Regions from separate parts of the Vibrio azureus genome, predicted to be linked through region 3. Evidence: predicted binding sites of a transcription regulator. Region 3 holds the regulator's gene; each other region holds the start of a gene.
What was found. Region 3 encodes PurR, which represses purine synthesis genes. Its sites were predicted from a motif close to TNANGNAAACGTTTNCNTNA; they were not measured.

Region 1 (10,522 bases), 810 kb from region 3:
TACTGCAGAAAGACTATCGCCACTTTGCCATGACCGCATTGGAAGAACGCAAACTCGCCCAACTGCCACCGTATAGCTTTTTAACTTTATTTAAAGCTGAAGCGAACCACAGTGAATTGGTTGAAGATTTTTTACGTCAGGTGCGCTTTACTTTGGAATCTCATCCTCTGTTTGATGACACTTGTCTTGTGCTCGGGCCAACACCATCACCTTTAGCCAAACGCGCAGGAAAATACCGCTGGCAGCTGCTGTTACAAACCCAACAACGTTCATTAATGCAAAAAATATTAACCAGTGCAAAACCTGCACTAGAATTATTACCCAATGCGAAGAAAGTTCGCTGGAGCTTGGACATAGAACCTCAAGATCTCAGCTAGTTATCCGTTCAGTTGTGGTAAATTCGGCTTGAATGTGAGAAAAATCACACAAAGGTTGTGGTTTTTGTTAAACAGACCGTAACTTTCCCCCTAAAAATGAATAGACTATTCAAATTAGTAAAATCTAAATAGAGTCGACTATAACGACTAAAGTAAAAAATCACGTCATTTTGGCGCATATTTCAAGAGGATAAATATCTATGGCGACAATGAAGGATGTTGCCCAGCTTGCAGGAGTATCCACCGCAACCGTCTCACGAGCATTGATGAACCCAGAAAAAGTTTCATCATCGACACGTAAACGAGTTGAAGATGCCGTCCTTGAAGCTGGTTATTCACCCAATTCCTTAGCCCGTAATCTACGCAGGAATGAATCCAAAACCATTGTCGCGATAGTGCCTGACATTTGTGACCCTTACTTTTCTGAAATCATTCGTGGAATTGAAGACGCTGCCATGGAAAATGGCTACTTGGTTCTGCTCGGCGACAGTGGTCAACAAAACAAACACGATAATGCCTTAGTCAATCATGTGTTCACCAAGCAAGCGGATGGCATGTTGCTACTCGGTACCGACTTGCCCTTTGATGTCAGCAAGTCAGAACAGAAAAACTTGCCACCTATGGTCATGGCATGTGAATTTGCTCCTGAGCTTGAGTTACCTACCGTTCACATTGATAACTTGACCTCAGCTTTTGAAGCGGTCAATTACCTTACCCAACTTGGGCATAAACGTATTGCGCAAATCTCTGGCCCAGAGACCGCAGCCCTGTGCCAATTCCGCCAGCAAGGATACCAACAAGCTCTACGCCGAGCTGGTATCGAGAAACAAGATAAATACAATGTCTCGGCTGAATTCTCCTTCGAGGGTGGCGTACAAGCCACACGTAAACTGTTAGAACTGCCCGATCCACCTACCGCGCTTTTCTGTCACTCCGACACGCTTGCCATTGGTGCAGTACAAGAGGCCAAACGTCTTGGCTTCCGTGTTCCTCAAGATTTATCAATCGTCGGATTTGATGATATCCAGTTCTCACAATTTTGCGATCCACCATTAACCACCATTTCTCAACCTCGTTATGAAATTGGCCGCCAAGCGATCCTCATGATGTTGGAGATACTGCGAGGCCATGAGATCCATACAGGTTCACGTTTACTGGATACAGAATTGGTCGTAAGAGCCAGTACCGCTCAGCCAGGACGTTAGCATCGAGCCAAGTTACCACAAGGTATCTGGAAATGAGCTCTGCCCAAGTCACCCCTAGATGCTGTCTTCAGTTTGTGGTCACTTGGGTATCGAACTGAGTTACCTCTGGGGTCTAAATTCTCTATCTTTAAAGTGCGCCACAAGTTGAGCATGCTATCGTAGATAATGTTTATTTCGTTCTATTATTTTCATCGAGAACAAGCAAGATTCCTCTCAACAGGGTGTTTTCTGATGCTATTCTGGATTAACATATTTGGCAGAACCCTTGATGACCAGAAGTAACCGTGGCAAATAAAGATTATGTAAGACGTGGGCGTGGCGCGCCCAAAAAGTCGTCCAAGAAAAAAGTGTCCAGCAGAAAACCTTGGCGAAGTGGCTTGTTAGCGATTCTCCTTGTCGGCGGTTTTGGCTACGGGCTTTACCTACTTAACAACGACCCTGAACCACCAGCGCCTGTCGTACAATCTAAGACGACCTCTGCCCACAAAGCAAAGCCTGCTAAAGGTCTGCCACCCCCACCAGAAGAGAAATGGGAATACGTGGAGAGCTTGCCAAAGCGTGAAATAGAAGTCGTTGCCAAAGAAATTAAGGTTTCTAAAGTTCCTTATGTCATGCAATGCGGCGCTTACAAAAAACACAGCCAAGCCGAAGATCGTAAACTGGCCATTGCCTTTCAAGGCATCACCAGTCGAGTCATCAAAAAGCCCGGCAGCTCTTGGTATCGCGTTGTACTTGGACCCTACAAGTTCAAACGTGAAGCAGAAAAAGATCGCCACAAGCTCCAGCGCGCCAAAATCGAGCCATGTTCGATTTGGAAAGAGAATCTATAGGGGTTTAGGGTTTAGATCCTAGGGTCCTAAAATCCTAGGTCCTAGGTCCTTTCTTTTAAACCTACCTTCCCCCCTTGAATCCCAAAATCCCCTCCCCCATATATTGAGTTAAATCCAAAAAGAAATAATAAGAGGTCGACTGTGACTACCATTGTATCTGTACGTCGAAACAATAAAGTCGTCATCGCGGGTGATGGCCAAGTATCCTTAGGCAACACCGTCATGAAAGGCAATGCGCGTAAAGTTCGCCGCCTATACAACAATCAAGTACTGGCTGGCTTTGCTGGCGGTACTGCTGATGCCTTTACCCTATTCGAACGCTTTGAAAGCAAACTGCAAATGCATCAAGGCCACCTAACTAAAGCAGCCGTTGAACTGGCTAAAGATTGGCGCAGCGATCGCGCTCTACGTAAACTAGAAGCACTACTGGCCGTTGCAGATGAGACTGCATCATTAATTATTACTGGTAACGGTGATGTGGTTCAGCCAGAGAACGACTTGATTGCTATTGGCTCAGGTGGTTCCTTTGCCCAAGCAGCAGCAACCGCACTCCTAGAGAACACCGATTTAGACGCGCGCACCATTGCAGAAAAAGCCCTCAACATTGCAGGCGATATTTGCGTCTTCACTAACCATAACCATACTGTGGAAGAGCTAGAATCAACGGCAGAACTTCCTAAGCCAACGGCTTAATCGTAACGAAGTAAGGAAAGAATATGTCTGAAATGACCCCTCGCGAAATTGTTCATGAACTGAACCGTCATATCATCGGTCAAGACAAAGCCAAGCGTTCTGTTGCGATTGCACTGCGTAACCGCTGGCGTCGTATGCAGTTAGAAGAAAGCCTGCGTGCAGAAGTCACACCAAAAAATATCCTGATGATCGGTCCAACCGGTGTTGGTAAAACCGAAATCGCTCGCCGCCTTGCCAAATTGGCGAACGCTCCTTTTATCAAAGTAGAAGCGACCAAATTCACTGAAGTGGGTTATGTGGGTAAAGAAGTAGAAACCATCATCCGTGATCTAACTGATGTAGCGGTAAAAATGACTCATCAACAAGCCATGGAAAAAGTGAAATTCCGTGCTGAAGAACAAGCGGAAGAGCGCGTTCTTGATGCTTTACTGCCACCAGCGCGTGATGCTTGGGGCCAAAATGAAGAGAAAGAAGAGTCCTCTAGCACTCGTCAAACCTTCCGCAAAAAACTGCGCGAAGGGCAACTCGATGATAAAGAAATTGAGATTGATATTGCCGCTCCACAAATGGGCGTCGAGATCATGGCGCCTCCGGGCATGGAAGAGATGACCAACCAACTGCAAGGGATGTTCCAAAACCTTGCCGGTGACACAAAGAAAAAGCGTAAACTGAAAATCAAAGATGCGCTGAAGGCATTAGCTGAAGAAGAAGCCGCTAAGCTGGTTAATCAAGAAGAGTTAAAAGAGTCAGCGATCTTCAATGTAGAGAACAACGGCATTGTGTTCATTGATGAAATCGACAAAATCTGTAAGCGCGGTGAAAGCTCAGGCCCTGATGTGTCTCGTGAAGGCGTGCAGCGTGACCTATTGCCTCTTATTGAAGGCAGCACCGTCTCAACCAAACACGGAATGGTCAAAACCGATCACATCCTATTTGTAACATCAGGGGCTTTCCAAGTCGCTAAGCCTTCAGATCTCATTCCTGAGCTGCAAGGTCGTCTGCCTATCCGTGTTGAACTAGAAGCGCTAACCAGTAATGACTTCAAACGTATTCTTACTGAGCCTAAAGCTTCATTAACAGAGCAGTACATCGCTCTGATGCAAACTGAGAATGTTAACGTTGAGTTTACCGAAGACGGAATCAGCCAAATTGCAGAAGCCGCTTGGACCGTTAATGAAACCACGGAAAATATCGGTGCACGTCGTCTACACACGGTGATGGAACGTCTAATGGATGAGATCTCTTACGATGCTGCCGAACAAGCAGGTGCTAAGTTCGTTATTGATGCTGCATACGTGAAAGATCGTCTTGGTGACACGGTTGAAAATGAAGACCTCAGCCGCTTCATCTTATAATCTTTATCTTGTCATGTACGCTGAAAATGATGCGACATAGCAAACAATGTAACATGGCAAATAACGCAACGTAAAAATAACGCCTGCAACACAGCCTGTGTGCGAGGCATAAGTAATCAGAGCTGAGTGACTGCACTCAGCTCTTTTTTTACCTGAAGCACTTACACTTAATGGCTTTACTCTAAGACAGCCACCTAAGACCACTAGCCGATTGCTTCAGAGCGATGACGCTAATATTTAAGCTCGATGAGACTAATACTCCAGGTCGATAACACTAATATTTCAGGTCAAGCACACCAAACAGCCTAGCAAGGTGACTTGGAGATAAGACTTTGCTTGCTTGAGATCAATAGCGCAATACATAGAGTGTGCTTATACTGGTCGCATGAGTTACCTGCACAATAAGTCCATGAAACACACTTTATCTCTCTGGCTACAAGCCGCTCGGCCGAAAACCTTACCCCTCGCTCTCGTTTCAATTTTAACTGGCAGTGTCCTCGCCTACGCAAATGGACAATGTTCCATCATCATTACTGTGATGGCGTTTATCACTGCCACTTTGTTGCAGATTCTCTCTAATTTGGCCAACGACTATGGCGATAGCCAAAAAGGCACCGATAACGATCAACGTATCGGCCCAACTCGTGCCATGCAATCAGGGGCAATTTCGGCTCAGCAAATGCGTCGCGCCATTCTGTTTAATATCATGCTGACCATATTGTCTGGGTTGATATTAGTCTTTTATGCTTTAAATAGCTTTGAAAGCATCATGGCCTTCATTGGCTTAGGGTTCACCGCTATGGTGGCGTCTATCACTTACACCATGGGGAAAAAGCCTTACGGATATGTCGGTTTGGGTGATGTCTCTGTCTTTATCTTCTTTGGTTTGCTCGGTGTAGCAGGAACCTACTTTTTGCATACGGGTCACCTAGATACATCACTGGCTTTACCGGCGATAGGCTGTGGTTTATTGGCCGTCGCAGTGCTGAATATTAATAATATGCGTGACATAGACAATGACCGTGCTTGTGGTAAACGCACCATGGCAGTGCGACTCGGTCAAAACAAAGCCAAATGCTACCACCTACTTCTGCTTGGCATCGCGCTGTTGGTCTTTGTGCTGGCCTTAATGACATTCCATAGCCCACTGTGGCTTAATTTACCGTTTTTGATCAGCATCTATGTGGTCTATTGCCATGCACAAGTTGTCTGGCAAGCCAAGCAACCTATCGACTTTGCTCCAATGATGCCAGTGATTGTGAAGTGTGCTTTGATCACCAATATGCTATTTGCCACGATCGTCATCGCTCAAACTCTAATGAGATAAACATGAATTGTCATTGCATTGACTTAATGGCTGGATATACTCAAAGACAATAGTTTCTATTTGGAAGGCACGCTATGGAATACAATACCTCAGCTCTTTGTGATATCTACCTTGAACAAGTCGATGTCGTTGAACCCATGTTCAGCAACTTCGGCGGCCGAGCTTCATTTTCCGGTCAGGTAATCACAATCAAATGTTTTGAAGACAACGCACTCATTCGCGAAACTCTAGAACAAGACGGCATGGGTAGGGTATTACTCATTGATGGCGGTGGCTCCCTACGCAGAGCACTCATTGATGCTGAAATCGCAACCCTTGCGGAAGAAAACGAATGGGAAGGCATTGTCGTTTACGGTTGTGTAAGAGAAGTGGATGTCCTAGAAGACATGAACCTCGGTATTCAAGCCTTAGCATCGATCCCAGTGGGCGCAGCAAACCAAGGGGTTGGTGAAATCGATGTTCCCGTCAATTTTGGTGGGGTGAGCTTTTTGCCTGAAGACTATATCTATGCTGACAGCACTGGCATTATTCTTTCTCCAGAGCCACTCAACATTGACCTTGAGCTGGATTAATCTTACCGATAAATATCGATTCACGCTCTAACAACAGCGATACTGGCCCTGAAGGATACGTATCGCTGTCGCAAGGCAAGCGAACTATAAAATAATATCGCGAACTTCCGGGTCTTTGCGTTCTAAGTAGTGCGTCGACTTGATGCGGCGGATTGTACGACAACGACCACGAATCAATAACGTTTCAGTTGTTGCAACATTGCCTTGGCGAGAAATACCCTCAAGCAAATCGCCTTTCGTGATACCCGTTGCTGAAAAAATGACATTATCGCTGCGCGCCATATCTTCCATTTTGAGCACCACATTGGCAGAAACGCCCATCTGCTGACAACGTTTTAACTCTTCTGCACCATGAATGCGGTTTTCTTCGCTATCGCCTTTCACCTCATGACGAGGAAGAAGTCGGCCATGCATATCCCCATCTAGCGCACGAATAACCGCAGCAGATACTACCCCTTCCGGAGCACCACCTACACAGTACATCACATCCACTTCACTATCCGGCATACAAGTAAGAATCGATGCCGCGACATCACCATCAGGCACCGCAAAAACTCGCACACCCATCGCTTGCATTTCGGCAATTACAGCATCATGACGAGGTTTAGCTAACGTGATCACGACCAAAGTATCCAACGACTTATTCAATGCCTGGGCGATATTTTCAAGGTTAACCTTTAACGGCAGATTTAAATCAATCACTCCTTTCGCACCCGGTCCAACGACAAGCTTCTCCATGTACATATCTGGTGCAGTTAAAAAACTGCCTTTTTCACCAGCGGCAAGGACAGCAAGCGCATTAGATTGCCCCATTGCAGTCATGCGGGTGCCTTCTATTGGATCCACTGCAATATCGACTTCATCACCGCCCAGTCCAACTTGCTCACCAATGTACAGCATCGGTGCATCATCAATTTCACCTTCACCAATAACGATTTCACCGCTAATGTCTGTTTTATTCAGCAAGGTACGCATAACTTCAACAGCAGCGCCATCCGCAGCATTTTTATCTCCACGGCCGAGCCATTTATAGCCAGCTAATGCAGCGCCTTCCGTCACACGGGAAAATGCCATTGCTAAATCGCGTTTCATGATGTCTCCAATAAAATAAAAGGAAGTAAAATTTGCGCGGCGATTCTAACACAATGGCGGGTAAACGTTTGCTTTTTGCGCTGGATTTACTTGAACTAAATTGCATTCGATCAATACTTAGATGATTTTTTCGTCCGACAAACAGAAAACGTCTTACTGCAACAGAGTTTGTTATCGATAAAAATCAGCGTTTAGTGAGATTGCGCCGATTTTTTAATCAAATGATGCAAAATATCGAATATAGTGGGTGTTTCTCGTCGCGACGCTGAGTAGAATGAACTCATAGGTAAGGTGCACGCGAATGCTGCGTATCGTCCCAATGGAATAAAATAGGTAGGCCAAGATGTCTTTTGAAGTACTAGAACAACTAGAAGCGAAAATTCAAACTGCAGTTGACACAATCACTCTTCTTCAGATGGAAATCGAAGAGTTAAAAGAAGATAAAGTAAAGCTTGAAACAGAAGCGAATGATCTTCGCTCTCAACGTGAAGAGCTTGAGCAGAAGTCAAATCAAACTCAGCAAGAGCACGCTCAGTGGCAAGAGCGCATTCGTGCCCTGCTTGGCAAAATGGATGAAGTGGAATAAGTTTCCTTTCAGACTCAGAATCAACAACACCCGCTCAGGCGGGTGTTGTATTTTATAGGCCCACAAACCTGACCTCTTCCAACCAAAGCCTGCCTATCCAACCACGCCGTTGTCGTGACTTGAGTATACTTCCCCTATCCCGCATAATGAGTCATGTTACAAAAGTGGTGGGTGTATGAAGAGCATTGATAAAATTTTGCAAATCGTTAAACGGGACGGCAGCGTCACAGCAAAACAGCTCTCTTCAGAACTTAGCATGACCAGCATGGGCGCTCGCCAACACCTACAAGCACTTCAAGACGATGGGCTTCTCTCTATTAACGACGTCAAAGTGAAAGTAGGACGTCCAACCCGTCATTGGTCACTGACTCAAAAAGGCCACGAGCAATTTGCCGATCATCATGGCGAACTGACGATTCAATTTATTGATGTCGTTGAACAAGTATTTGGCAAGGAAGGATTAAATAAAGTCGTTCACGAACGTGAGAAACGCACGCTTCATAACTACCAGCAACACTTAGCCAATTGTCACACCCTTGCAGATAAGCTCAACATCTTGGTCCAACTGCGCGAGCAAGAAGGCTATATGGCTGAGCTAGAGCAAGACAGCGATGGGTTTATTTTGATCGAAAATCATTGCCCGATTTGTAAAGCGGCGACGCGTTGTCCCAACTTATGCCAATCTGAATTGAATGTCTTTCAAGCTCTACTGGGTTCGCAAACCACAATCGAACGCACAGAGCATATTATTGATGGCCACCGGCGCTGCGTGTACCGTATCTCGACTGTGTAACAAATTCTTATTGATGAGACAAAAGCGATCCCTCTGCTTTCACTTGGTTTGATTGAATTACGCTTTAATTAATAACATTATTAATTGGAGTGTTCTATGTCAGAGCCGATTCAACTGCCCCCTTTTGATGAACTGGTCAAGATGGCCGAACAGGATCCTGTCGCGTTTGAGCAGTTTCGTCACGATATGGCCAATAAAGCCATTGCTGGCGCATCAGAAAGAATGCAACCAAGGCTTCGAGCACAGCAAAGCCACATTGATCAGGTGATCAGTCACTGCAAAAACCCCAACCATACCAATGTCGTATTAATGAATGAATTGAGTAAGCAGATGGTCAAATTCAGAGAAGCCCTGATGGGCGAGACGCATTCTGATCAACAGGCAGAAATTATTGAGTTGAACGGGTTTAAGTCTGAGTGATTAGGCCCTAGGTCCTAGATTCTAGAACCTAGCTCCTTCTCTTTGGGCTACTTCGGCTCTGGTCCATATTGATTATCGCCGGACGTGCCTTTCATAAAACCGCATTCAACCAAAATCCAGATTCCACACACTAAACCAAGAAAACTCGACAATATCATTGAGATATCAGGCTCTGACGAAAGTTCCATCGTCGCGGGTGAAGCCAAACGAGCGGCAATCAGAGGAATCGTAAGAACTAACCAATAGGAAGACTTATCTCGGTCGTGCCAACGTTTTGCCGTAATGGCTAAGTCAGGAATAATCAGCAAAAATAAAAAAGTAGCAAGAAGTGTATCGGCATAAGCAGGGAACAGTGCACCAGTGCTCACCGTCAGGCCGATGACCGCAAGATAGTAGAACACATTCCATAGCCAGTAAGTCTTACGGCCAATACGCCCTTGAAAAGAAAATAGTAACGCTTGAATAGACATGTACTTTCACTCTAATTTAGAAAGCCATAGATTAGCCGAAGACTAAATTAAAGTACAAAAGAAACATGTTGATGAGTTAAATACAGAAGACGGGGCGCTTCGCTTACTGAGTAAGGGAAAGGCTGCCGAGAAAACTATCCTCTGACTATTTTCTGAAAGCTATCGATGTCCATATCCCTAATATTGACCGTCAAACTATGAATATGGCTGGCTGACTCTTGCAAGACTGCCATCAACGCACGTGACAGTTCGCGTTTCTGCTCCGGTGTACGCCCCACCAGCAAATCAAAATTAATATGAATAAAATCGACACTGTCGCCTTGCTCACCGACTAACCAATTATGGCAACGTAGCGTGCGCGATTTCACTGACGCTAATTCAAATAAACCGCTATCTAATGCCGCTTGATGCAAATCTTCTAGCAGGCCTTGCACGTTCACTTGCTCATCGACAGAGTTAGAATATTCTAAAACTAAGTTTGGCATTTTGTTTCCTTGTCATTGCTTGCGTCTGAGCAACATTTCCCAGCTCAGAGCTTTTCGTAAAACTCCCATATCATGTTACTTGCTTAACTTGTTGTATTCCTAGATAAATACCTAACTTTTCGGAAATAACATACCCAATATCCAATTTTCGCTGGCAAGGTTTGACCCAATTTAAGAGCAAAATCACGAACAATACCATCTCACTCAGATAAACAAGACATGACGCCAATCATGATCTGCAGGCATTATTCTGTTATATTCCTACGTAGATTTTTTACATCAATTGACTTTATACATAGAAGAGAAGGGAGATATTC
Region 2 (10,522 bases), 170 kb from region 3:
GTCGCCTTCTACCTTGGATATATTGATGGCAAGTGGTGCTGAAGCAAAAAAAGAAGGGGCTTGCGCAACTTTTTCTTTTAAAAAATTGACCGTTTTAACGATCTCGTTGTCAGAAAGGTGTAAAACTGACAGAGTAAAACTGCTACCTTTAAGATCTGGTGAATGGGTCATCGTGTGCATCTTTCCTTTATTGAAAGAGGATTGCCATAAACTATAGGTGTCATGTTATATTCCATCCTTTGATGCAGCAAGGTTTCAAGACGTTAAATGATAAAATTAATTTTAATTTGGCGCCTTATTTCTTGTCTGAGTTTTAATACTTTTAATCCTATCCGTGTTAAGACGGGTAATTCAGCATAAAAAGGGTCATCATGCTTTGTTCTATCTATAAGAGTACCAGAAAAGAGGGCACATACCTCTACATTCCAAAGAAAGATGACTTTTCTCAAGTCCCTGATGCGCTAATGCAGATGTTTGGTAAACCTCTACCGGTAATGACGATCAAGTTAGATGGCCGAACACTCGCACAGGTGGATGTTGAGAAAGTAAAGACATCACTGATTAATGATGGCTTCTTTCTGCAAGTTCCGCCACCCCCTGAAAACTTATTAGAAAAATATAAAGAACAAAAATCTCAGCAAAAAGGTGAGTAAAGTCAGCTCTTTTGTTCTGAGAACTTATTTCGCCCATCAAGGAGAGTGATGTGAAAAAACGATTTGCAACTTTACTCAGTATCAGCATTTGTAGTAGTGCTTTGGCAAGTTCCGAGGGATTTGACGAATACCTAAACAAACTGCGTGCAGAAGCTCGAGATAAAGGCATTTCTGAACAAGTAATTACTTCCGCATTTGCTGACGTCAATTATAAGCCTAGAGCGGTAAAAGCCGACCGAAATCAGCCAGAAAAAAAGCTGACTTTAGACGAATACATTCCGCGAGCGGTCCCGGAGTGGAAGGTTAAGCAAGCAAAGCAGTTATACAAGCAGCATTATACCGACTTAAAGCGCATTGGTGACAAGTATGGTGTTCAGCCACGCTTTATTGTCGCATTGTGGGGCGTTGAAAGTAATTTTGGCAAGTTTACCGGTAACTTCAATGTGATTGATGCACTTTCAACGATGGCTTTCGAAGGGCGCCGTGAAGCCTTCTTTCGCAAAGAAACGATGGCGGCTTTGCAAATTTTGGATCAAGGGCATATTGCATTAAAAGACTTTAAAGGGTCTTGGGCTGGTGCGATGGGTCAGTGCCAATTTATGCCTAGCTCTTTTTTGAGTTTTGCCGCTGATGGTAACGATGATGGTAAGAAAGACATTTGGAATTCTAAAGCCGATGTTTTTGCCTCGACAGCGAATTATCTGAGTCAGTTTGGTTGGGACGATAATTATACTTGGGGCCGTCAAGTGAAAGTACCACATGGTATTGATCATAAACTTGAGGGTAGGGAAGCCGACAAAGGCAAGTATTTGCAAGAGTGGAGTAAGCTTGGTATTACCAAATACGATGGTACGCCACTACCAAAACTTGATAAAGACGTTAAAGCTTGGTTGATTATGCCAGACGATGAAAGTGGCCGAACTTATCTTGTCTACAATAACTACAATGTGCTAATGAAGTGGAATCGTTCTTACTATTTTGCTTTAGCAGTCAGCCATCTAGCAGATCGTATTAGTTTTTAAATCCGTCAACTCATAAAACTCAGGGCTCTTGTCCAAGTAACTTTAAGCTGAACATTGCATCTTGAAGTTACTTGGTTGTAACCATAGTCCCGACGATATGAAATGTGTGATAGGGCGTGTTTATCCCTCATGCCCTAAATCATACAGGTCATCACTTATGAGTATGAAATTGTTCGCAAGCCAGCATAGTATTTTCAATTAAGCTTGCTACAGTCATCGGACCAACGCCACCTGGTACAGGTGTAATAAAGCTCGCGTTCTCTCTTGCTTTATCGAACTCAATATCCCCAGCAAGTTTACCAGAGGCTAAGCGATTAATACCTACATCAACCACAACAGCTCCTTTCTTTATCCACTCTCCGGGAATAAAATTCGGTTTACCTACTGCCACGACAACCAAATCAGCTTGGCGGACGTGAAACTCCAAGTCTTTGGTAAAACGATGACAAGTCGTCGTGGTGCAGCCAGCGAGCAGGAGTTCTAAAGTCATTGGGCGGCCCACGATATTAGAAGCCCCTACAACAACCGCATGCTTGCCGCGCAATTCGATGTTGTAACGCTCCAGCAGCGTGATGATGCCTTTCGGAGTACAAGAACGCAGTTTAGGAATACGTTGAGCCAATCGACCGACATTGTATGGGTGGAAGCCGTCAACATCTTTTTCGGGTTGGATTCGCTCTAACACCTGAGTGGTATCAATACCCGCAGGAAGGGGTAATTGTACCAGGATGCCATCGATTTCTGCATCATCGTTAAGTTGGTCGATCAAAGCTAATAATTCATTCTCTGAAGTAGAAGCAGGAAGGTCAAAAGATTTAGAGACAAAGCCTACTTCTTCACAAGCACGACGCTTACTGCCCACATAAACTTGGGAAGCGGGATCGTCCCCAACCAGAACAACAGCAAGACCAGGAGCACGAAGGCCAGATTCTAGACGAGCTTTTACTCGAGCAGCAACTTCGGATCGAACGGTTTGAGAAATAAGTGTTCCATCGATATTTTGAGCTGTCATGACTTTCCTTTTGAGATTGATAAGGCAAATTGTTTGCAGATATTGTCGCAGAAAATAGTATTAACATCCACACGCAAACGTTTGCATTGTTGTCTTTTTGAGCTTTAAACGTTAAGTTGATTTTTTTTTAAGCATTTGAATCAAAATGTTATAAAAACACATTGATTTAAGCATTTTAACTCGTATAATTCTTTCCTGTAGCGCGCCCTTAGCTCAGCTGGATAGAGCACGTCCCTTCTAAGGATGTGGTCGTAGGTTCGAATCCTACAGGGCGTGCCATTCATTCTAAGAACCCCGATAGCTCAATGAGCTACCGGGGTTTTTTCATTTAAGACTTGTACTAAATATCCTCATTCATCAATGTATATCCACAAACGTTTTCTCTTTCACTTTACCACGAGTTAGCAGAGATCATCTTCTTGAGAAAGGCTTAGCTCACGAAAGATAATCAGAACAATTAATCTATGCCACTGGTGTGAATTAATTATTTTTAGGTCACTAAGGCATTAATGATTTGTTGAAAAAATTTAAAGTGTTTATGAAGCTGACATTTGAATTAAGAATGGCTATGAAGATTTTTAAACGATGAATTATCTTTAAAGATTGACGGGCCGCGAGGTTTTTGTAACAAACCTTGATTTAATGACAAAAATTTTTTGCTAATGATTATACACTGACTTCACAATATGATAACAATTTGTGTGAATTACAACAGAAGATCCCATTAAATACCGCTTATATTATAATGTAATAAAGGTATAAGATGATGAAGTTATTTGTAATACTTTGTATGTGTATTTTCTTCGTTAACCAGAATTCTCACGCAACACCAAGACTAGCTCTGCTTGATGCTTTGTGGGAAAAAGCACAGAATCAATTATTAACCCAATCAGAAATAAATGATTTAAATAACTCAATAAAAGGATTAAACGGTCATCGTCTAGGGTATGGATTTAACTTAGTTACAGAGTTGCCAACAAGGAATCGATGTATTATCAATCAAAGTTATCAAAGAATTGAGAATTTAAGTCGTTATGTTGAAGGGCGAGTTGTATCAAGCAAATCAGAAGTCGAAGAGTTTTTTTCAGCTGCTCTTTCTGTTAATGCTGAGGGCCGATACGGCAGTTTTTCTGCTTCAAGTCACTTTCAACGAGATGTATCGAATAGCTTTCAAAACCTAGAGCAAAATAATACGGTAGCATTCGTCATTCAAGATAAAACTTATACGCTAATTAATGATGCTTGGCCAACAATGGAGCCAAGAGCTTTAGCACTTTTAAATGCTAATACAAATACCAGTAAAACAAATTTCAGGAATATATGCGGAGATGCATTAGTTGATGGTATTCAATATGGGCGGGAACTGTATTTATTACTGCAGGTGAAATCAAAAAACCAGCAAAAGGAAGATACTTCTGACATTGCGGCAGACATTTCAGCTAGTTACATGATGCTTATATCCGGTTCAGTAGATATTGAGTTATTAGAGAAATATCGCCAGTACCAGCAAGATTATGAGATTAAAATCAAAGCTTATGTATCCGGTGAACAAATGGTTTTATCGGATACAAATCTATTGAACTTTGCAGACAAATTAAGGGAATTTGAAGGCGGTAAAACCAAGCAACACCGAATTATTAGCTATCAAACATCGGCATATCAAATTCCAGAAGGAATGGAGCACTGGCAAGCTTTCAAAGACTATCGGCCTGCCAGATTAGCAATAAAAAAATGGAATCAATTTATGGCATTTACTCATTCTGAACAATGTCAATATAAAGACATTGCTCAGGTGTGTGCATTGACCGAACAAATGTATCGAGACACCTGGGGAAATTGTTCCAACACGTATCAATGGCCTAGCTGTTTCGCTCCCGATGAGTCTGAGTGTCAATTATATACAGAGCTACCTTGTAATTATATTAATCAGGTGGCGGAATTGACTTGGCAAGACTCTGTAGCTGATTGGAAGCAAAGTTATGACGTGATGTTTCCAAAAGAGTCACTTGAGATCAATATTATTGGCTACGAATTTACCTATGAAAAGAGCTCTCGTGACTTAAGTAAAACCGAGTTTGAATTCCGAATTCGACTTGATAACCCAAATCGACTTAATGGATATTTCATGTGTGATTTAGCCGTAAAAGAAGATCGTATTAGTATGTGTGAAGTGAGTAATGATTGGGGGGTTGGACAAGTTGTTATTGAGCAGCTAAGTTATTTAGTTCGACAATGATAAATAAACTCTTTATTGTACTTATACTGAAATAAAATGTGGTATGTGGAGATCATGTAGCAGCCTGTTGATGAGTCTCCATTTGTTTTTCTCCATCGGTGAAACTAACACTATTCAATACCTAAGTCAGCGCTGTTGATTAAATCGATAAAACGAGTATTTTCTATGACCTTGAGATGGTCTGGTTGCAAAACTGAATATTTTTCTTGGTGCTTACTTGTATCCTCAGTTTCAGCCTATTATGGTGAAACTAAAAAATCAAATCAGCCTTATTTTATAGTTTGGGCTACTACTTTATTCACATAACCAGATTTTAAAAGTCTAGTTTGAATAAATATCGGAAGTATGAAAATTCTAGAAAATTAGATCATCATTGAGTGAACAACATGAATATTAATCAAAGAATTAGAGGTGATTCTTCCTCTTATATTAGTAATCTATACACTATTGATTGCCGTCTCGGAACTAATCCCAAAGGTCGCCCAGCTTTATCTGATGCGATAAAAGAAACGCTACTCGATGATCTAAGCGATTATTATTCGTTTGACCATATAGCTAAGCTATCAGTGTTGACGGCAAACTATATTGGAACTGAGCCTGACCGTGTTTTCTTTTCTAATGGCTCTATGCCTATGCTCTCGACGGTTTTCTCTAAGCTTCTAGGCGATAATATGACAATGCTTGGTCTTGGTCCTCAATTCGTCGATGCAGTATCAGAGTTTATAAAGCTTGGTGGTTATTATCGCTCAATTAGATATAGTCCGGGTGTTATTCCTATTCTTTGCGAAAATATTAAAGCGACAGTTCCATCCGTTGTTTACATTGATAATCCCAATAATCCAACCGGGCGAGCTTACTCTTACGATGAGTTAGCTCCAGTGGTCAAAGCATGTATCGACTCTGGTTCAATACTGTTAATCGATGAGGCGTATGGGGACTATTTAGTAAAGGGTGAGAGTATGGTCCAGTTTGCTAATGAGTTTAATAATGTAGTAGTAACTCGCAGTTTTTCTAAAGGTTTGGGCTTGGCTTCTTGTCGTCTTGGTTACGCTATTGTCTCGAAAAATCTGCGTGATTACTTCTCCAAAATTATTATCCCTTTTACGCCTTCGCTAACGTCAATTAAGATTGCTTGTGATGTATTGCCAAATATCGATAGTTTTCTTGATGAATGTAAAGCAGATTGCCGCAACATTAAAAAGACGATGATCGATGCATTAAAGCAGTGTGGAATCGAAGTTGCCCCAACGCACGACGAGACGCCAATATTTTTAGCCTATAAGAAGGGCGAAAATTTAGCGAGTTGGTTTGATGACCGCGGAATATTGGTCGAGTCTGCTCATCATTTTGAATTGACAGACAACACGCTTACTAAAGAATATTGTCGGGTCAGAATCGTTGGTAATACACACGACCTAGAGCATTTTTTATACAGGCTTAAATAACCCAATTACTGAGTTGGTTTTTAATAATTGGCAGCTAAATTTAGCCAGCAAGAACTCTTTGGTTAGGAGCTCAGTGATAAGTTATACATGGGTATATACTCAGGTGAATTTTTCTGAATCAATAATTTAAGGTCATTCGATATAACAAGCCTTTAATTCAATTTTGGCTATACGGTTTGTCTGTGATGAACTATCGTAAAAATTTTCCGGTTCGTGAGATTTTTTGCCCCCCTTTTAACTGTCTAAATCGGCAACTTTAATTGAGTTGTGTTTAAATCGACATGCTCTAGGGTGAAAGTAACTGAAAATAGGGCAGCTTAGCTGTCAAATTGTCACGGTGACAAGCTTTCGATACCTTGATAGAGTTTGCATGTTTAGTGTGTGGCGGTGAATTATCGGCCGTCTATTTCTACGCTGTTATAAGCTCCAAGTAGTATGGTTAATGATGTGATATTTACCATTCATGTATTCGTTTTTTGGTGCATTTTAAGTTGAAGCTTAACACTGGTTACTGCACGTCACAGAAAGAAACTCCACAGCAAATTACGCCATTTGCAATCACTTTCAAAATACAGCCGATTTGGACTACAACTCAATAACGAGTAAGGTTTACGTTTCATGCAAGAGTTTTTACTCATACTTAAAGTCATTATAATTTTATGTGGCATTGTTTCTTTTTTCTCACATCAGAGTGAAAAAGCCAGATTAAAAGAGCAAAGAGCCAGATTATTTAGCGCCAGACGTGGGACTGATCTCTCTGAAGAAGAGCGTTCTGCCATTTCTGAGCTTTGGGAATTGGACGTTACTTCTTCAGAGGTGTATTGCATAGATGAACGTTTAGAAGTGCATGCTATTCCCTCTGAAAACGACAAAGATGAAGAGATGGGTTACTTTGCTCTGGCTGAATATCCCATCCTGATGGGTGACAAAGCCATTGAATACATCGACGAAGAAAGGGTCAATGCAGAAGTAGTTTTGCATGATGACATGTTGATTGTCATTACTCTCAAAGACTACAATATTGTTGATTGTGTCAATAATACTCTTCCAGAAGCGCCGAATAATGCGTTAAGTGATGACTGCTTACAAAACACAGAGAATTCAGAGCAAGCATGTCTCGATCAGCCCGCGACAATAGCAGAAGACAACACACCGATAGAGCAAGAGGATGTCCCCGCGGTATTTAAGTATGACCGTCCTGTGACGTTGCTTGAAGCTCGCTATCTCCAGCTTTCTTCTCCTTTTTACAATATACTCGTGCCAACTCTGTTACTTTTGGCTATCGGTATCTTTTTATACGTCACCGATATTGGCCTCTCACTAGAGCCGGGTTGGCTTTCAGCAGTGATTCTCGCTGTCGTTTGTTGTGCCACGTTATTTTTACTCACTATGGAAGGCCCCAAACCCGCCACTGAAAACCTGGTAGTGAAACGTTACTTTGGTCAAATTAAAACGATGAGGATGATAGATAATAAAATATGGATCGTATTTATCGCGCCAAATGGTGAAGTAAATGAGGCATGGATACCAGACGAATGGCAAAACGCAGTGAATTTGGGTTGTGACGTTCAATTTGAAATTGAACAGAGTCAATCTGCCGTTATGAGTATCGGCTTGAACGCAATTTCAGAGCAAGATACTGTTAAGAAAAAGCCACGATATATCGTAGCAGCAATAGGGTTATTATTTGGCATCTTTTTTATTGCGTTCAATACCCATTGGGAATGGCGAGAAGCTAGCCTTGCAATATTAAATAATAACTCTTCCTATCAGATTAATAGCACTGCTGACTGGCCAACAAATGGATTTAAAGCGGGTGATAACTTATCAATAACTCAACCGCGCTTATGTCTGGATAGCCGCTATGAAAACAACCGATTGGTTTACTGTAAACAATTTGAATATCCTTTAGTTGGCGATGATTTTAAAGTTACTCCCGATGAAGCAGTAATAAAAGCGTATATTCACTTTATTAGCGAAGCGCCTGACTTTGCCCCCGAAATGCCACAAGACATTTACGACTACGCAGCACGAATTGTCAAAATAAGGAATAGTTTAGGTCTAAATTACGAATATGGTTCTTTTGGTACGCATCGTATCCGCAGTCGAAGTGAAATGGCGATGTTTACAGTTGAAAGCTTACAACTCATTGCCAATCATATTACGCCGTATTGCTCTACAGATAATCAAGCCAAGGAAACTGACCGAGCTGAAAACCTATCAGTAGATGAGCCTCAATTAAATCAGGCCTGTAATAAATTTAAACAGCAATTCGCGGAACTATGGGAAGAGCTAACCAGCAGCAGTTGTGAAGTGTCAGCGTGTTGGGATGAAGCATTAAAAGCGGGGGAGCTTGATGATGGCTACACGGTAAGAAATGACGAGGATGCCTATTTTTCGAGCTTGCGACGCCTCAAACAAGAAATATGGCAAGCGACCAAAGCATCATTAACACTTTCAAGTCCTGAACAACCATCCATTACTATTGATTGGTCTGGAGCAAAAAGTGAAGAGCTACTTAAAATTGCAAGATTACGTTCTAAGTTAGACCGGAGCAACCAAGAAGAGCGTATCACGTATCTAAATGAACTGCTGTTATTGCAATCCGAAGCTTCACAGCAAAGGGTGGAAGGAACCATTTTAAGAGTGAGTAATAATGATGGTCACCTCACTCTGACGGTCATAGAAAAGATCAGCCCAAAGCAAGCACTAAGCACTATCATGAACTCTATTTTGATCGCCTTTTTTGGCTTACTCATGACGCTATTGTTTATTGCGTTTTTTCGAAGTGGACGGCCCCGAAAAGAGAAACAGGCTAAATCAAAAGATGCATGGATAAGCTAGTTACGCTCATTATTGCATCTAAATGATATGCCATTCATATATAAAGCCCTTACTAATGGAAAGGGCTTTTCATTTGTTTCCTAAAATAGGCTTGCTGTAAACCGGAAGGGTTCGTTGAAGAAGGTGCTGTACTCTTGTTCCCTGCTATTCCGCTTCGTTGTCTTCCTTGAATTCGGCTCAGTGACCTCGCTCTGAATCAAGCATCTTGAGGTCATTTGGGTATATTCCCTAAAGCCTTGAATCATTGCTGAGTCTGAGAGTTTAGCTCGTCTCGCTGAACACAGCACTTTGAGCTGACTTGGGTATCAATAAGTAGTATTAATTAGCTTCGGAGTAGTTATTAAATGGACTTCAATCAATTAAATTTCAAATATAGCTGGCGACCATATCAAGAAAGAGTTTTAAATGCATTTGACGAACACATTAAAGATCGTAAATTACACATTGTCGCTGCCCCCGGAGCAGGAAAAACAACCTTAGGGATAGAAGTCTTTAAAAGGCTTAAATATAAAGCACTCATATTATCTCCAACTAGAGTCATTCGAGACCAATGGATTGGTAGGCTCAGTGATTTTATCAATTGCAACGACCCTTTTAACTTAGAATGGACCAGCAATGATCTAGATAAACCAAAAGCATTTACGTCGATAACTTATCAAGCTCTACATGCCAAAATGAAAAATATTGACGAAATGGAGGGAGAGCCTGAACAAGAGGCAGAAATTAGCGACCTAAATACACAAGAGTTAACAGCCTTTATTTCTCACCTTGAAAGCTCAGATATCAAAGTCCTGATTTTGGATGAAGCACACCATTTAAGACAAGAGTGGTGGAAAGTCTTAACCACTGTTTGCCAAGCGATACCTGATATGTTCCTTGTTTCATTGACTGCAACACCGCCATATGATGCACAGAAAAATCAATGGAGTAAGTATGAACAACTGTGTGGGCGAATTGATGAGGAAATTTCGGTTCCTGAATTAGTCAAGGCAGAAACATTATGTCCCCATCAAGATTATATTTGGGCTGTTGATGTTACTGCTGATGAAGAAGTAAGGATTCAAGAGTTCGATGGACGTGTTAAACAGCTATGCGCTAACTTGCTTTCTAACGATATTTTCCTAGAAATTTGTAAGGAGCACAAATGGCTGAACGCTCCTGATCAAAATGCTCAAGAAATAGTAAAAGATCCCCACATTCTAATATCAATCTTATCTTTACTAAAATATAAAAACATTCAAATTCCTCATGCATCTTTAGTGTTATTAGACTTGGAGTATAGCGATATTCCAACTTTAAGCAGATATTGG
Region 3 (10,522 bases):
GATCAAATATTTCACCAACAGAGTACTTTAAAACGCCATAGACATTCTTCTTCCAATGTCCTGGTGTTCCGCCTTTTTGAGCTGCTTCAATCGCTTTTGCCATCTCATCAGCAACCATGGAAAGCTGGATAGAAAGACGTAATTTAGAAAACTCACGGTGACGAACGTAGTAGTCGGTAATGCCGATCGCTAAGGGGGATAAGCGATAAATACTCGCTCCATCTGTCATTTCACTGACAAAGCGGCTGATCAAACGTTGTTTGACCATCTCATTAATAGCATTGTTTGCACGGAAAGCCGACGCTTCTCCAGTGGCTTCGAAAAGGCGAGTCACGATGGCAAATGCGTCATGTAGTTCACCTTCTCCCAATTCTTCATCGAACCTTTCGTTACTCAGTACAGCGATAGCAATCAAAAACGCCAAACGTTCTGTAGTCAGGTTCAACGAGAAGTCATTCTGCTTTACCCAACCTACCAATTCATCAATCGGTTGATCGGCCGCATTAAGAGTTATCTCACTCATTGTGATTCCTGTTTATCATTTTTCTTGGCCCAAACATGTATGTAACGGCCTAATGAGAGGTAGGGTTCTTGTCGGCAAAGTTGTTTTTCTAGTGCCAACACATCCTCAAACTCATAGTCACCCATATATTGCTGATTACCGATGTAATCACTAAATGAGCGAATACCGGACTTACCACAAATAGTAAAACCCGCGTTTTCTATCCATTGATAGACATCTTCTGGCTTTAAACCTTGTTGAGGCTGTAATTTAAATCGTTTCCGGTGAGGCATACCGTTTAATACATGTGGAATATTGCCACAAACCACATTTTTGTAAACCAAACCGTGATGGTTATAAAACATAACTGAAACAATACCCCCAGCTTTCACTTTGGCCAGTAGTTTTTCAAGCGCGTATTTTGGATCAACGAGCCACTCCATAACCGCATGAAACATGACGAAATCAACGGGCGTCGATAGATGTTTATCGATAGATTGAATCGGAGCATGAATAAACCGATACTGTTCCAGTAAACCGTTTTTATCTATATCCTGCTTTGCTAGCTGCAACATTTCTGAAGACAAATCACACAGGCTCACTTCATGTCCGAGCGCGGCAAGCTTTTGCGACATCTGAGCCAAACCACCACCTGCATCAAGTATTTTTAAGGGTTGCTGGTGAGCCTCTAATTCATTTAGAATTCTCTGGAAGTCTTCCCATACAATGATTTGTCTAAGCTCTCCTTTGTCTGAGCCGTAGATATTTTTTGCAAATTTGTGGGCGATATCGTCGAAATTGCGGTCTTCAGTCACTTTTGCTAGGTTATGATTAAGGATTATCTTGCTATTCTGGCACAAGGAAGGCAGGAATAAAGAGTATCACCCTTATTTTTATTATCAATTGATGTTTTTTCGGACTATTTATGTATGTTTGAGCTGAAAAAAGTAATATCTGCACTACTGATGCCCTTACCCGCGCTTCTCATTATTGGGTTATTGGGACTGATTCTGGTCAGTTTTACCACCAAACGTAAAACAGGTTGCTTCATCATCCTGTTTTCTCTTTCTGGTATTTTTCTCGCCGCATTCCAACCTGTATCAAATAAGTTGCTTATGCCTATGGAGCGCGAGTATAAGGCTTTTTTACCCACACAATCGACCGTAGATTACGTGATGGTGTTAGGTAATGGCCATGTAGTCGATGATGAGCTTCCTCCCACATCACAGCTAAGTCGAGCAGCATTGATGCGGCTTGCTGAAGGAATAAGAATCCTACGGATGTACCCTGGAGCTAAGCTGATTCTCTCTGGTTATGCAGGCGGCTCTAAAGTAAGCCACGCAAGAATGATGGCCAATGTAGCTCTCGCTCTCGGCGTTTCAAAATCTGATATCATTCTACTGGAGGATGCCAAAGACACTTGGGAAGAAGCTCGACAATCTGCTGCGTTTGTCAATCAAAAAGAGGTGGTTCTCGTCACTTCGGCAAGCCACATGAAGCGTGCTCTCTTAGAATTCAATGCTGCAGGAATTAAGCCTATACCAGCCCCAACCAACTTTTTATCGGTAAAAGATATCGAACAGCCTTGGCAAAAATACGCGCCTAAGTCACAGTACCTTGAGCAAACTGAGCTCTACTGGCATGAATTACTTGGCACACTATGGCAAAAATTGCTTAACAAGGTCGGATACTCAAACCATTAAGATTAAAAAAGCAGAAAGTAACGGATATACCCAAGTAACCTCAAGATACTGTGTTCAGCGAGATGACCTTAACTCTCAGGCGCGGCAACGATTCGAAAATATAGTGGCTCTACATTGAGAGTCGTTAACAAAGTCTGAGAGTTAAGGCCGCTCGCCCTTTGGGAGCGTGTCACTGAGCCGACTTCTTGCGTCAAACAACCGTTCTTCTTACAAAAATAAGAAAGAGCCGGCTATTCCGCTTCGTTGTCTTCCTTGAATTCGACTCAGTGACCTCGCTCTGAATCAAGCATCTTGAGGTCACTTGGGTATACAAAAAAGGAGAGCTGAAGCTCCCCCCTTTTTTGTCAATGCTGATTTACAGACAATATTTAGTCTCCAGCAAACATATAGCCCTCACCATGAACCGTCACAAAGATCTGTGGGTTCTTAGGATCAAACTCCATTTTCGCTCTCATACGTCTGATCAGTACATCAATGGTACGATCATTTGGCGCATCCACTCGATGGCTGATCATGTTCAAAATTTGATCGCGGCTCAGCACTTGATTCGGATGTGACGACAAAGCAACAAGCAGCTCGTATTCTGCTTTTGTGAGTTTAACTGGTTCCCCATTACGGCTTAACGCTCGGCGTTGAATATCAAAGGTCCATTCACCAAATCGAACAACATGAACATCGTTAGTTTCAGTAACGGATCTCTGTGACCCTTCACGAGCTGCAGAAATACGCCATAACAAGTTTTTAACTCGAACTAAAAGTTCTCTAAGCTCAACTGGTTTTGTAACGTAATCGTCCGCACCCATTTCGAGTCCAACAATCTTATCAATACTATCCGTGCGCCCCGTTACCAGAACAATACCAATATCGGATTGACTGCGTAATTCACGGGTCAACATAAGACCATCTTCACCAGGCAAATTAATGTCTAACATAATCAGGTCAACGTCACCATCTTGAAGCACTTCGCGCATTTCTGCGCCACTTGCCGCTTCACTTACCTTGTAGCCTTCATTTTGGAAATAACCCGTTAATTTGCTGCGAGTTACAACATCATCTTCTACGACTAATACGTGATAGTTCATGTACACCACTTCTGTTTTTATTATTTTCAAGTGTCTATTCTATTCATATTCCGTAACACTTCTAGTCATAAATCACTTAAAATATAAAAAATCACGATCCTATTGGCATCCCTTATACCTTGGATTCTGCTAAAAGTGTTGAATATAAACCATCTCTTAGGTTTATCAGTGGCAAAGAAAGCCACTAATTTTCATTATTTATCAGTACATTTTCTTAAAACATCACCTTCAAAAGCACAACATTTATACCTCAATGATTTCAAGACGCTTGGTCAGACACCTAAATCGCGATGTAAAACTGAAGGGCATACCACTTTTTCTTCATCTGAACTTTGATTTGGGATATAGAACCTCACAGAAAGTTAAGTATACAATTCACATGAAATCATTTAGGAGTAATAACATGCAAGACCTCAAAGCTTTCAATGAAAAACGTGCGGAGATCTATTGGTGGTTCTCGAGCCTCTTTGCCAAAGAGTTAACCCAAAAAGAACTCGACGCTTATCAAGATGTCGAAATACGAGGTTTTTTAGCAGGCCTTGGTGACAATGCATTACTCCACTCCCATATTTCTCGTGTTGTCGATGCACTAAACCGCCTACAGGAACGCGAAGATGCCCAACTTGAACTGGCTGCTGACTTTTGCGATCTTTTCCTAAAAACAGAGAAGTATGGTGCACTCCCTTATGCTTCAATGTATATCGGTGAGTCCGGTTTACTTAATGATAAACCTACAGAAAATATCGAAAAACTGATGGCTGATTTTGGTGTTGAAGTCGATAAAAACTTAAATGAGCCAGCTGACCACCTTGCCATTGAGCTTGATTTTCTCGGCAATATGATAATCCGCACCAATGAAGAAACATGCGAGCAGAAAATAGAACAAGCATTTTCAGAGCAAAATGACTTTATTCAACAACATTTATTAAGTTGGTTGCCGCAATTTGATGCTAAATGTCAGAAATTTGATGAATTTGGCTTCTATAGCAGTATTTCTCAATTACTCATTTCATTCTGTAAACTAGACAGCACCTACCTTATTGGTGAATAATTAGTAATTATTTTATGGAGCTTATTCATTTAAGCTCCTATTTGTTCACACATTCACCGTTAACTTGATAGCAAAATCACGTTAAGCAGATTAAATTATGACTTAATCCATGCAAATTCATCGCTGAAAATATTGCCAGCGCACTGACACACGTCTAAAATGTGAGCGCAATCGATTAAGTATAAGTAAACCGCGACTAATAAGCGGTTTTTGTTTTTATCCATTCGTCTAACGAATCTTTACTCTTTATAAAACAAACAGATAATCAGTCACCAATAGATGGTGCGACTCAATCCTAGACAGAGCGCTAAACAAGCAGACGAGAGGGAGCAGTTCCATTACTTTTCTGTGGTTTAGATAGCCAACGACTATTATTGCTTATCGCTAGAACGTTTTTCGAAGATGGATAGCCCGATACAGGATTTCATTTATGGCCACAATCAAAGACGTAGCTCGTTTAGCAGGCGTTTCTACGACCACAGTTTCTCATGTAATCAATAAAACACGTTTCGTTGCAGAAGCAACCCAAGAGAAAGTGATGAAAGCCGTTGAGTCTCTCAACTATGCGCCAAGTGCGGTAGCTCGTAGTTTGAAGTGTAACACTACACGTACTATTGGTATGCTTGTCACTCAATCAACCAACCTGTTTTTCTCAGAAGTCATTGACGGTGTTGAAAGTTATTGCTATCGCCAAGGATACACTTTGATTCTTTGTAATACTGGGGGCATCTATGAAAAGCAACGCGACTATATCCGTATGCTTGCTGAAAAGCGTGTTGATGGGATTTTAGTCATGTGTTCTGATTTGACCGAAGAGCTAAAAGAAATGCTCGATCGTCACCCTGACATTCCAAAAGTTGTTATGGATTGGGGCCCAGAAAGCTCACAAGCTGATAAAATCATAGATAACTCCGAAGAAGGTGGCTACATAGCGACAAAATTCCTTATCGATAATGGTCATACTGATATTGCCTGTCTAAGTGGTCACTTTGATAAAGCGGCGTGTAAAGAGCGCATTGCAGGCTTCAACCGTGCCATGGTGGAAGCTAACCTAGCAGTAAACAGCGAATGGATGATTGAAGGTAACTTCGAATGTGATACCGCCGTTTTAGCTGCGGATAAAATTACAGCAATGAAGAACCGACCAACGGCTGTTTTCTGCTTCAATGACACTATGGCATTAGGCTTAATGAGTCGCCTTCAACAAAACGGCTATAAAATACCTGATGACATTTCCATTATTGGTTATGACAATATTGAATTGGCGGAATACTTCTCTCCACCCCTAACGACCATTCACCAACCCAAACGCCGAGTAGGCAAAAACGCCTTTGAAATTCTTTTGGAACGCATCAAAGATAAAGAACACGAAAAACGCGTATTCGAAATGCAACCAGAGATTGTCGTGCGGAGCACCGTCAAGAATCTGAAAAATCTATAGCTTCACCTATACCCAAGTGTTCTCAAGATGCTTGGGTACAACCTCCCCCTATCTTGCTTGCTTGCTTGCTTGCTAAAATAGCCTCCATCAAAATTGACTCAGCCGTTAACATTTTATGTCCAAGTAACTTCATGTGCTTGAGTATATATTTCAAACAGGCACTGATACTGTTTCAATCAGGCGCTAATGTGCAAACCCAAACATTCACGTCGGTTATATTTTCTTTATTTCTAAGCAAAGTGGTTAATATAGACAAAACAATTAATATCAATGACTTCCACAACAAATCATACGCCGAGAAAATAAATTGCCCATTATACAACAAACCTAAAATAAGCATATACACTCATAAAAATAAGCATATTAACTGAACCAGTATCACATTTCTTTATTTACATTGTGATGTTAATTCAAGATACAAAGTATCCTCAAAATTGTCACGCACAGGGCAAACCATTTGAAAGAATGGGACGCAAAGCTTCCGGCCTTAACCACCTTTTTAAGTGGAAGGTAGCGGGGTTGCCGATGGCAAGCAGGCTGCAATCGAATATCTTTTATAAGCTTGCATGCTTGTAATTGCTTAACTCTCGGACCTGACTTTTGGTGGCGTAATATTAATTACACCGAGATAACAGATCATGGATAAACCGATACTCAAAGATTCAATGAAGCTATTTGAAGTACTTGGAAAGATCAAGTCACGTTCAATGTTTGGTGGTTTTGGGCTGTTTGCTGATGAAACAATGTTTGCACTCATTGTCAACAATCAGCTGCATATAAGAGCAGACCAACAAGCTTCATCACACTTCGAAACTCAAGGACTCAAACCTTACGTCTACAAAAAACGTGGTTTCCCTGTGGTTACGAAATATTATGCTATTTCTGACCAACTATGGGAGTCACCTCAGCGTTTACTGGAAGTGGCTAGGCAATCTCTGGCCACCGCCCAAAAAGAGAAACAACAACAAGCAACAACGAAGCCAAATCGCTTAAAAGATCTTCCTAATTTACGCTTAGCAACCGAAAGAATGCTAAAAAAGGCAGGTATAGACTCTGTAGAGCAGCTTACAGAGGAAGGAGCCGTGAGCGCTTATAAAGCTATTCAAGACACCCACTCCTCTAAAGTCAGTCTAGAGCTTTTGTGGGCTCTTGAAGGCGCTATCAATGGTACTCATTGGAGTGTGGTACCCCACTCAAGAAGAAACGAACTCATGAGTTCTCTTGATTAGTTTATTTTTAGCACTTAACGACAAAAACGCGGCCTCGTTAAGTCGCGTTTTTATTGTCTGAGTGAAACTTCTAAGCGTTGTTGAAGTTTATGATTAACAACGTTTTGGGGAAAGCAATAATCTTTAGAAATAACCGTGTTCTTTGGGGAGAATAATGTTCTGTGGATATAGCACTGTTATGCAGTTATATACCAGAGGTCATCTCAAGATCCAGCGTTCCACAGACGACTTGAGGTCACTGGTATAAGAGTTAAGCGTTTAATAAAGTGGTTTTCTTTTGCTTTCTAATAAACTCAATAGAATGGTAATTGAAGTCCTCAGCTCGTTCAACATTGCAGACATGACCACAATTAGGGATTTCATGTAGAGTGCTGAGTGAGTGTACCGCAACCATTTCTTTAACAGGCTTAATAAACATGTAATCCTGTTCGCCCATTAGATATAAGGTCGGTATTGGTAGCTCCTTCTCTTTGAAATATTTCATCAAGGGGTTAACATCAGCAGCTAAAATAAACCAACGTTTGAACTCTTTTTGACACAGCTTTTTCGCCTCACGAACAAATAAATGCCTTGATTCTTTCTGGTTTTTTTGAGGCATGACAATATAAGCAAATAGCTTGTATAACCACATATAGGGCATGATGTGTTTGACTAGGTTACCCATATGCACAAGCAGTTGTGAACGCGTATTTAATCGTGTGACCGCTCCACCCAATACCATTGAGCGAACACGCTCAGAAGCCAATTCAGCCAAGTTTCTGACAATAATAGTCCCTAAAGACATCCCAACAAAATGTGCCGATTGAATTTTGAGGTGATCCAATACATGAACAATATCTTTAGTCACATCAGAAAAAGTGTAGCGGTTGGTGATTAACTCTTTAAGTAGCTGATTTGATTGACCATGACCTCTTAAGTCAATCAACAACAAATTAAAATGTTGCTTATATGCTTTAATTTGCTTAAACCATATTGATGAACTGCCACCAGCCCCATGCACAAATACCACCCACTCACGACTGGTCGAGTGCAAATACGTTTTATGAAAGAGAATTGGTTGAGTCATCGCTTATTATTCAAAAAGTGGGCAGTATGATACTTGTATAGCATAAGGTATATCTTAACACATACCTTAGTTAATACATATATACCCAAGTCATCTCAAGATGCTTGGTTCAGAGCGAGGTCGCTGAACATAACATCTTGAGATGACTTGGGTATATGTCTAAAAATTCACAAGGCACTCAATAAAGTGCCTTGTGAACAACAACAGGCCCTAATCAATTGTCATCAAACAGACTTGAGTAAAGCCGCTTTATACAGCTGTACATACTCTTTTGCAGCACAACTCCAACTGAACCTTTGCTGCATCGCATAAAGCTGAACACGGGTCACTTCTTCTTTATTTTGACTGTACAGCAGTAGTGCTCTCAGCATAACAAGTAATAACGCTTGTGGAGTCGGCTCTGCAAATACAAAACCTGTTGCCAATGCCGGGCCCGCATCATAGTCATTGACTGTGTCTTTTAAACCACCAACACCTCGGACAATAGGGAGACAACCATAGGCCATACTATAAATCTGGTTCAAACCACAAGGTTCAAATTCAGAAGGCATAAGAAAGAAATCCGACCCTGCTTCAACTAAATGCGCCAATTCATTGTCATAAGCTTCGACAAACACAAACTTGCTCTTATATTCAGCTGCAATGGCCCTTAATTGCTCCGCTAAAGTGGCTTCACCCGTTCCTACAATAACTAATTGAACATCATGCTTTAGGAATTCTCTCAGTACAGGTAGTAAGTATTGGAGACCTTTTTGCTGTGTTAAACGACAGACCATACCAAACATCGCACAATCGGCTATGTTCATATTAAGCTTAGTTTGCAAAGCAGTCTTACAAATACGTTTACCTTCCACCATACCGTCATAATCGGCGGCATAATGGACTGGCAAATACTTGTCATTTTCGGGGCTCCAACTGCTATAGTCACAACCATTGAGGATACCGACTAGATCATCTGAACGCCGCTGAAATTCCCAAGCCATACCGTGACTGCCAAGCTCTGTTGTCAGTTCCAAAGCATATGTTGGGCTAACCGCATTGATCTTGTCTGCTGTCATCACTCCCGCTTTTAACATAGCAATATGGCTAGTACTTATTGCCGCCAGTGGAACATTACGACTATGAAATTCTGGAAGGCATTGCACATCGTCATAGCTAAAGACGCCTTTAAAAACCGCATTATGCACCGATAGAATGCTGCGCGTATTAGCAAAGAAATGGCTATCAGCATAACGTTTTTTCAGCAAAAAAGGGACCAGTCCGGTATGCCAGTCATTGGCGTGAATAATATTCGGTTGGAAACCCAATTTTGGCAACATATCTAAACAAGCCGCACTAAAGAAGGCGAACCGTTCACCATTATCCGTATATGCTTGATTATTTTCCGCATACATTGAAGGACGATCAAAGTACGACGAGCAGGCAATTAAGTAAACTGGGTTATCGCCAAGGTGCAACATAAAAACCTGATAAGCGGTATGCGGCCAGCTATCTAAGGTTGTTTCCAACACCATTTCAGCTTCAGAAAGATTGGAAATACCAGTATAAGCTGGCATGCAGATTCTCACATCATGCTGCATATGTTGAAGGGCTTCAGGTAGAGCTTTGGCAACGTCAGCTAAGCCACCACTTTTGATTAGCCCTTCAACTTCTGATGCAACGAATAACACCGAAAGAGGGTTAGTATCCAACACGAGCTCCTTTTGGAATAACCACAATACCGTCATCTGAAACATGATAACGTTTTTTATCTTCCTGAAGGTTAACCCCTATTTGAGTTCCCGGTGCAATATCAGCATCTTTATCAATAATCACTCGGCGTAGCACACACCCCTCACCGACTTTAACATCACCAAGAAGAATACTTTCAGTAATATCACAAGCTGAAGCAATGTTGCTGCGGAAACCGAGTACCGACTTTTCAATACGAGAGCCGCGTACGTAACTTCCATTACAAACCAGACTATCGATAATTTGAACTCGTCCATTATCAGAATCGGTAAACGTTGCAGGTGGTAGTGGCGGGTAATAAGTATGCAATGGCCATTTACGATTATATAAAGAGAATGGCGCGTCTTTTTCTAGCAAATCCATATGAGCTTGCCAATACGCGTCGATAGTGCCCACATCACGCCAGTACACTTCTTCTTTTTCACCTGTAATGGAGTTAGTGCTGAAATCATAGACAAATACATCACCACGAGGGAACATTTTTGGAATGATATCTTTGCCAAAGTCGTGAGATGAAGATTCATTATCCGCATCTTCTATGAGTTCAGCAAATAGGACTGGTGCTTCAAAAATATAGTTGCCCATTGAAACAAGAGCATGCTCAGGATCACCAGGGATTGATTTTGGATTTTCAGGCTTTTCTTCGAATCCAACCATACGCCCTTCCGCATCCACTTCGATCACTCCAAATTGAGAAGCCTCAGAAAGTGGCATACG

Region 1: the regulator PurR is predicted to act here: its motif matches at 7,508-7,527, upstream of glpX (class II fructose-bisphosphatase).
Region 2: the regulator PurR is predicted to act here: its motif matches at 2,757-2,776, upstream of folD (bifunctional methylenetetrahydrofolate dehydrogenase/methenyltetrahydrofolate cyclohydrolase FolD).

The regions. Positions count from the first base shown of each region.
Region 1 is NZ_CP018616.1:278,365-288,886, reverse strand. Features, by position in the region: gene priA (primosomal protein N') at 1-377, shown strand, start outside; gene cytR (DNA-binding transcriptional regulator CytR) at 578-1,582, shown strand; gene BS333_RS01410 (SPOR domain-containing protein) at 1,867-2,412, shown strand; gene hslV (ATP-dependent protease subunit HslV) at 2,554-3,105, shown strand; gene hslU (HslU--HslV peptidase ATPase subunit) at 3,129-4,460, shown strand; gene BS333_RS01395 (1,4-dihydroxy-2-naphthoate polyprenyltransferase) at 4,870-5,787, shown strand; gene rraA (ribonuclease E activity regulator RraA) at 5,862-6,359, shown strand; gene glpX (class II fructose-bisphosphatase) at 6,444-7,451, opposite strand; gene zapB (cell division protein ZapB) at 7,795-8,037, shown strand; gene BS333_RS01375 (helix-turn-helix transcriptional regulator) at 8,213-8,830, shown strand; gene BS333_RS01370 (DUF3135 domain-containing protein) at 8,927-9,250, shown strand; gene BS333_RS01365 (DUF805 domain-containing protein) at 9,298-9,720, opposite strand; gene BS333_RS01360 (5-carboxymethyl-2-hydroxymuconate Delta-isomerase) at 9,855-10,205, opposite strand.
Region 2 is NZ_CP018616.1:920,097-930,618, forward strand. Features, by position in the region: gene minC (septum site-determining protein MinC) at 1-171, opposite strand, end outside; gene BS333_RS04425 (YcgL domain-containing protein) at 372-653, shown strand; gene BS333_RS04430 (lytic murein transglycosylase) at 755-1,675, shown strand; gene folD (bifunctional methylenetetrahydrofolate dehydrogenase/methenyltetrahydrofolate cyclohydrolase FolD) at 1,827-2,687, opposite strand; tRNA gene BS333_RS04440 (tRNA-Arg) at 2,890-2,966, shown strand; gene BS333_RS04445 (hypothetical protein) at 3,454-4,923, shown strand; gene BS333_RS04450 (aminotransferase class I/II-fold pyridoxal phosphate-dependent enzyme) at 5,310-6,368, shown strand; gene BS333_RS04455 (hypothetical protein) at 6,987-9,212, shown strand; gene BS333_RS04460 (DEAD/DEAH box helicase family protein) at 9,557-10,522, shown strand, end outside.
Region 3 is NZ_CP018616.1:1,087,280-1,097,801, reverse strand. Features, by position in the region: gene mukF (chromosome partition protein MukF) at 1-523, opposite strand, end outside; gene cmoM (tRNA uridine 5-oxyacetic acid(34) methyltransferase CmoM) at 520-1,317, opposite strand; gene elyC (envelope biogenesis factor ElyC) at 1,432-2,205, shown strand; gene torR (two-component system response regulator TorR) at 2,574-3,287, opposite strand; gene torD (molecular chaperone TorD) at 3,691-4,338, shown strand; gene purR (HTH-type transcriptional repressor PurR) at 4,769-5,779, shown strand; cyclic di-GMP riboswitch class I at 6,217-6,306, shown strand; gene BS333_RS05125 (TfoX/Sxy family DNA transformation protein) at 6,418-7,008, shown strand; gene BS333_RS05120 (alpha/beta fold hydrolase) at 7,259-8,074, opposite strand; gene glgA (glycogen synthase GlgA) at 8,299-9,810, opposite strand; gene glgC (glucose-1-phosphate adenylyltransferase) at 9,755-10,522, opposite strand, start outside.